One region of the Cohnella hashimotonis genome, then DNA from elsewhere that is predicted to be linked to it. Evidence: predicted binding sites of a transcription regulator. Region 1 holds the regulator's gene; the other holds the start of a gene.

Region 1 (3,416 bases):
TTATTTGGAGCGAAAGACGGCATACTTTGCCGCTGCAAGGAGGTTGGCAGAATGAACATCGGATTGACCGGCGGCATTGCTACCGGCAAGAGTACAGTCGCGCGTATGTTGGTTGCCCGGGGGGCCGCGCTTGTCGACGCCGATCGAATTGCCCGGGAAATTGTCGAGCCCGGACAAGCTTCTCTCGTCAGGATCGCAGAGCGTTTCGGCGCAAAGGTCATACGGGAGGACGGAACGCTGGATCGGCGGCTGCTGGGTTCGATCGTGTTTGCGGATGCGGAGGAGCGCAAAGCGCTGGAGGCGATTACGCATCCGGCCATTCGCGAGCTGATGCGGGAGCGGATCGCTGCACTTGAGGCGGAGCGGCCGGACAGATTGGTCGTGGCGGATATTCCGCTGCTGTACGAGTCGGGGCTGCAGCATTTATACGAAGGTATCATGGTGGCGTACGTGCCTCGCGAAATCCAGCGAATACGTCTGATCGAACGCGACGGGATGACGCCTGAAGAAGCCGACAAGCGAATCGGCGCGCAAATGGACATTGAAAAGAAGCGGCAGCTGGCCGATTACGTCATAGACAATAGCAGAACAATCGCCGATACGGAAGCGCAGCTGGATCGCTTTTGGCGGTCGCTCAAGTCCGGAACGGTTCCGTTATGAGCAAAAAAAGGACGAGGCCGAAACGAAAACGCTGGTTTTTGGCGCTGTTCCTCATTATCGTGGCGTTGCTGTTTATCCGCTCAGAATGGCTCGGCAAGATGGTGTACCCTATCCAGTACCAGAGAGAAATACAGTCCAACGCGGATCGCTATGCCGTGGATCCTCGCCTGATCGCGGCTGTTATACGGGTAGAATCCAATTTCGAGCCGAACGCAGTCTCGCCGAAGGGGGCGATCGGCATCATGCAGATCATGCCGGATACCGCGGAGTGGATTCTCAAGCAAGACGACTTCGGCAGCATTACGACCAAGCTTGCAGGCGAGCGGGCAGATGCCGGAATACGTCTGGGCTCGTGGTATCTCAAGGAATTGCTTCGACAATTTGACGGCGATCCGGTCAAGTCCCTGGCGGCTTACAATGCGGGACCCGGCAAGGTAAAGCAGTGGCTGCGTGACGGCAAATGGGACGGCCGCGAAGAGACGCTATCTGACATTCCTTACGGAGAAACCCGGCGATATGTGCAAAAGGTGCTTTTTTACCGCAAGAAATACGACGAACTGTATGACAATTGGTCTTAAGCGCGTTAAAATGGAAAAGAAGCCCTGAAGCGAGAAGCTTCAAGACTCCTTATTATTGAATTACCTAGGTGTAGAGCAGAAACTTAGAAACGGCCTGCGAGTTGTTGCTCGGCGATTTGCACCAGACGCTTAGTGATGCTGCCACCGATCGAACCGGTGTCGCGAGTAACCATGTTCCCGTAGTAACCGTCTTGCGGGATTGCGATGCCGAGTTCTTGAGCAACTTCATACTTCAGTTGGTCAAGCGCACCGTGAGATTGAGGTACCACCAGGTTGTTGCTGTTGCTGTTGTTTCCTTGGCTCATGTTGTTCACCTCCTCGCGGTTGGTAAACGTATTATGTGCCTTATTCCCGGAATCATGTAAGGGAAGGCTTGGAAATTTAAAAAAAGTTTCTCTCGTCGAAGGAGAGCCGTCGATATATGAAATGTCCTTATTGCGACTACAACGGTACGAAGGTGCTGGACTCCCGTCCGGCCAACGACAACAAGTCGATCCGCCGGCGTCGCGAATGCGAATCCTGCAATCGCCGCTTCACGACGTTCGAGATGGTCGAAGAGACGCCGCTCATCGTCATCAAAAAAGACGGCAGCCGCGAGGAGTTCAGCCGCGAAAAGCTGCTGCGCGGCCTGCTGCGCGCTTGCGAGAAGCGCCCGGTGTCCGTCGGACAGCTCGAGATCCTCGTCTCCAACGTCGAGCGCGAGCTGCGCAACACCGCCCAGGCGGAGATCGACAGCAACATGATCGGCGAGAGCGTCATGGAGCAGCTGTACCCGGTCGACGAAGTCGCCTACGTGCGCTTCGCGTCCGTGTACCGGCAGTTCAAGGACATCAACATGTTCCTTAAAGAGTTGAACGTTCTGATCAACAAGCACGGGATTTGACCTGCCTGTGCAAAATTCATGTAAATGGCGGACAGGCTCTGCTCCCCACCGGGCAGAGCTTGTAAGCTTCGCATTTATCAACAAATCTTGGTCTAAATTATTGTTGACATAGCTTTTCATCCTGTGGTAAGATCATTCTTGTCGCCAACGAACGACAGATCATATGGGGCCATAGCTCAGCTGGGAGAGCGCATCGCTGGCAGCGATGAGGTCAGGGGTTCGATCCCCCTTGGCTCCACCAAATGCAAACTTCAGACACGCCGATGAGGCGTGTTTTTTGCATTTGGTGGAGCCCCGTAGGGGGCGAGCCCCAGGGGGGCGTTCCACGCGCAGGGAGCCGGAGGCGGACGAGCATGGCATCGATATCTACCGCAGCGCTCTACTTCGGTGAATGCGCTTCGTCAGCAAATTGAATCAGGATATCGTTATCCCCCTTGGCTCCACCAAACAACGACTATTTACCACGTCCACTTGGACGTGGTTGTGAGCGTGACGGCGTTTGTGTTATGCAATTTACAATGCTTGCGAGCTCAGTCGTCTGCGAGATAGCCGAGTCATCCCTATGTGAACAGAAACTGAGATTACTGTCTCGTCGAGCCGTACATGGCCCAAAAGCGGGGCACGCACAAAAAAACCAAGATCGTGCACATCATGCCTCAATGGTGGAGCGGTCGAGTACATTTTGGATCGAGCCGTATTGGTCATTGGAAACGCCGAGTCGATCGCGCGCCAAGGCGGACCGCCTGTTCTTTATCGGTAACGGCATCAGTTCGTCATAGCGCTTAAAGACTCACTCAAACTGAAGTAGATTCCATACTTTCACTTGGAAGCGTAGACCGCATGGGACATAAGCAAGTACGCTTGTCCTGATCGGGAACGATGTTCTCATCATCTACTTCCGCGAAGATCTTTGCAGAAAGCAAGACACTGCCCAGACATTCGAACTTTCACAACCGTCTTGTGAGGATCTGAGCGTAATAAAGTGATTGAGCGATAGCGGTAGCGTGCCAGGGATGAGTGGTATCCAGAGCGATACAGCTCTTGTGGTGCTCTATCTGTAGCTGCAGTCGTATAAGCTCGCTCGCTAGGTATGAGTGGATTAGCCGCAGAATTTGGCGAAGAGTGTAACAGTGGAGTGAGAGCGGCCGCAAAGGGTGGTGTGGTGTTCGGTGACATTAATGTTGGTATCTGGACATTAATGTTGGTGTTCCGTTGCTGTTCTGAGCTAATAAATATCAACTACAAGTGGTCTCGATGATAATAATCATTCGGGAACATTTTTATAAGGCGGGGGA
Region 2 (3,416 bases), 2.4 Mb from region 1:
CGCCGCTCGAGCTTCTGGTTCGCCTCGTTTTCCGCGAAGTGGTAGGGCGTCTTGTCGATGACATTGTCCAGGAAGCGCGTCGAATATCGGACGACCCGGCTCAGCTCATCCCAGGCAACGTCGTGCTTCGCTTCGTCGTAGAAACGGGAAAGATTGACCGCCGACAGGTTGCAGACCCCCCATGCCGGAAGTCCCTGTTCTCCGCACGGATTTGTACAAATAATAGGATTAAAATACCAGCTGTTCGACATCTGATTGTAGTATTCCATAAACACGACGCCCGGCTCGGCCGATTTCCAGGCGGACTCGATGATCGTGCGCCACACCTCGCGAGCCCGGACGGTGCGGTACGGAATGACCTGCTTGCCAAGCGACTTCCACTTGTCCAGATCCCCGTCCCACAGTGCGTCGTATTCGGCATCGGACGTATCGGGGAATACAAGCTCCCAATCCAGGTCCTCTTTGACCGCCTTCATGAAGCCGTTGCTCACGCATACGGACAGATTCGCATTCGTTACCTGCCCCATCGTCTGCTTGACCGTGATGAAGTCGACGATGTCCGGGTGCCAGTCGTTCATCATCAGCATAAGCGCGCCGCGTCGGCTGCCGCCCTGCTCGATCAGTCCCGTCGTGTAGCTGAACAGACCGCCCCAGGACACGGCGCCGCTCGACGAGCCGTTGACCCCGCGCACGATCGACCGGCGCGGACGCAGCGACGACAGATTGATGCCCACGCCGCCGCCGCGCGACATGATCTCGGTCATCTCGGTCAGCGTCTCCATAATGCCGCCTCGGCTGTCCTTGGGCGACGGGATCACGTAGCAGTTGAAAAGCGTCAGCTCGTCGCTGGCACCTGCTCCCGCGGCGATGCGGCCGCCCGGCACGAGCTTCCAGTCGTCGAGCAGCCAGCGGAAGCGGTCGCGCCAGATCTCCTGGCGCTCCGGCGCTTCGACCGAAGCCATCGCGCCGGCCAGCCGGTCCCACATTTCCTCCGGCGACTGTTCGATCGTCAGCGTCAGCTTCTCCGGCGACGTCTCGACTAGATCGCCGCCACGCGTCCGCACCGTCACTCGTTTGCCGTCACGCGCAATAACTTCTCCGACCTCCTTGGCCGGAAACTTCGGATCGTCCTTCGTCAGCGCCAGCACCGTGTCGCCGACCTTGACCGCGTTCGTATCCGCGTTTTTCCACGCATACCGGTCGAGGAAAATTTTTTCGCTTAAGCCTTCAAGACGACGGCCTGCCGCCTTGTTCGCCCCGTCGTTTTCCAATTGGACGCTCACTTCGCCACTCTCCTTATAGGACACAATATATTGCGACTTTACCCATTATACGCTACAAAATATAGATATTCGAGTGGCCCTTCCATGAATTGCGACAATGGGCCCAAAAAATTCGGACACCCGTCACAAGCTGCCGAACGCGCCCGATTCGCGACGTCTTGAGGTTATGAAATCGCCGCGCTTGCTCATACTAGAAGAATAGACCCAAGAGGAGGAGAAGCGTCTGCGCCCCCCATTCCATCTACCGCACGGCTCCGAGGCCGAAGTCAAAACAGCCGCCGGCATCGCGCCTTCGTTCGCGCCTGCCGATGGCACGCCCAAGGCTGCAGCACAGCAAGGCGCCGCGCAAGCCGGCGCACCGGCTACGAATACAGCCCCTTCGAAGGAGGATGCAGCGCGCAGCGTCCGCAAGCTGCATCCGCTCGTCGACCTGCACGTGGACCGCACCGCCTTTGACGAGCTCGAACGAAGAGCCGACCGGGGCGGTCCTTGGGACGACTGGTCGCTGTACAAGATGTCGTGGGAAGCCGAGGAAGCGCAGCTCGTGACGGATTTTCATGAACTGCAATGCATGCGGGTGCTCCCCGGCCTTACGCCCCTTCCGCATCAGGAGGAGACGGCGCGGCGCGTTCTGCACGAAATGCGGGGAAGAGCGATTCTCGCGGACGAGGTCGGACTAGGCAAGACGATCGAAGCCGGGCTGATCCTGAAGGAGTATATGGTGCGGGGGCTTGTGAAACGGACGCTCATTCTCGTACCGGCCTCTCTCGTGCTGCAATGGGTCCGCGAGCTGAACGCCAAGTTCGGCATCCCCGCCATCGCGCAGAAGAAGGCGTATCACTGGAACAACGAGGTCGTCGTCGCTTCGATCGACACGGCCAAGCGCGACCCGCATCGCGAGCTGCTGCTCGATACCGAGTACGACATGCTCGTCATCGACGAGGCGCACAAGCTGAAAAACAAGAAAACCGGCAACTACCAATTCGTCAGCGATATCCGCAAAAAGTACTGCCTGCTGTTGACGGCGACGCCCGTACAGAACGATATGAACGAGCTGTACAATCTCATCACGCTGCTCAAGCCGGGCCAGTTGGGGGGCGAAGGCGATTTCTCCGCAAACTACGTTGCCGGCAAGCGGGTCGCCAAAAACGAAGACAAGCTGCAGGCAGCGCTCGGACAGGTCATGATCCGCAACCGGCGCACCGACGGCGGCGTGGAGTTCACGAAGCGTTTCGTCGCCAACGTCCCGCTCCGGCTCTCCCCCGAGGAGCAGGCGCTCTACGAGGCCGTCACCCGTTACGTCCGCGAGAATGCGACCGTGGAGGGCGTCGACATGTCCAGCATGCTCTCGCTCGTCACGCTACAGCGCGAGGTTTGCTCCAGCCGGGATGCGGTGTTCCTGACGCTCATCAACCTTTTCAAAAAAACGCCGGAAGATTCCCCTCGCCGTCCGAAAATTTGGGAGCTCGTCGAGTTCATCCGGCAGGTCAAGGCGAATACGAAAGCCGAAGCCACGATAAAGCTGATCAATGAGATCGGCGACAAGGTCATCGTATTCACCGAGTATCGCCAGACGCAGGAGTATCTCCTCCGCTTTTTCCAGGAGCACGGTCTGAACGCCGTCCCTTATCGCGGCGGGATGAACCGGGGGAAAAAGGACTGGATGATGGACCTCTTCCGCAGACGCGCGCAGGTCATGGTAGCGACCGAAGCCGGCGGCGAAGGGATCAATCTGCAATTCTGCCACCATATCATTAACTTCGATCTGCCGTGGAATCCGATGCGCGTCGAGCAGCGAATCGGCCGGGTGCACCGGCTCGGTCAGACCGAGGACGTGAAGATTTACAATCTCTGTACGTATGGAACGATCGAGGAGCATATCGTTCACCTGCTGCATGAGAAGATCAATATGTTCGAGACGGTTATCGGCGAGCTCGACGAGATCGTAGAGCGCATGGAGCGCGAGGAATCGCTCGAGAAGCGCCTCGCCAAAATGATGCTGGACGCCAAAGACGAAGGCGAGCTGCGCAGCCGCATCGACGGGCTCGGCGACTCGCTGCTCCGTACCAAGGCGCAGGTAGAGAAGGAGGTCTAGCGGGTGAATGCCAAACAGGTGGAAAAATTCGTGATGTC

The links. The regulator NrdR, encoded in region 1, represses ribonucleotide reductase genes. The targets are predictions, from matches to a motif close to AACACNATATATNGTGTT.
Region 2: the regulator NrdR is predicted to act here: its motif matches at 1,303-1,320, upstream of KB449_RS09115 (adenosylcobalamin-dependent ribonucleoside-diphosphate reductase).

What each region holds. Positions count from the first base shown of each region.
Region 1 covers NZ_JAGRPV010000001.1:4,771,543-4,774,958, reverse strand. The annotation lists gene coaE (dephospho-CoA kinase) at 52-660, shown strand; gene KB449_RS19260 (lytic transglycosylase domain-containing protein) at 657-1,238, shown strand; gene KB449_RS19255 (alpha/beta-type small acid-soluble spore protein) at 1,322-1,543, opposite strand; gene nrdR (transcriptional regulator NrdR) at 1,660-2,121, shown strand; tRNA gene KB449_RS19245 (tRNA-Ala) at 2,287-2,362, shown strand.
Region 2 covers NZ_JAGRPV010000001.1:2,330,070-2,333,485, reverse strand. The annotation lists gene KB449_RS09115 (adenosylcobalamin-dependent ribonucleoside-diphosphate reductase) at 1-1,283, opposite strand, end outside; gene KB449_RS09110 (DEAD/DEAH box helicase) at 1,720-3,378, shown strand; gene KB449_RS09105 (YqhG family protein) at 3,382-3,416, shown strand, end outside.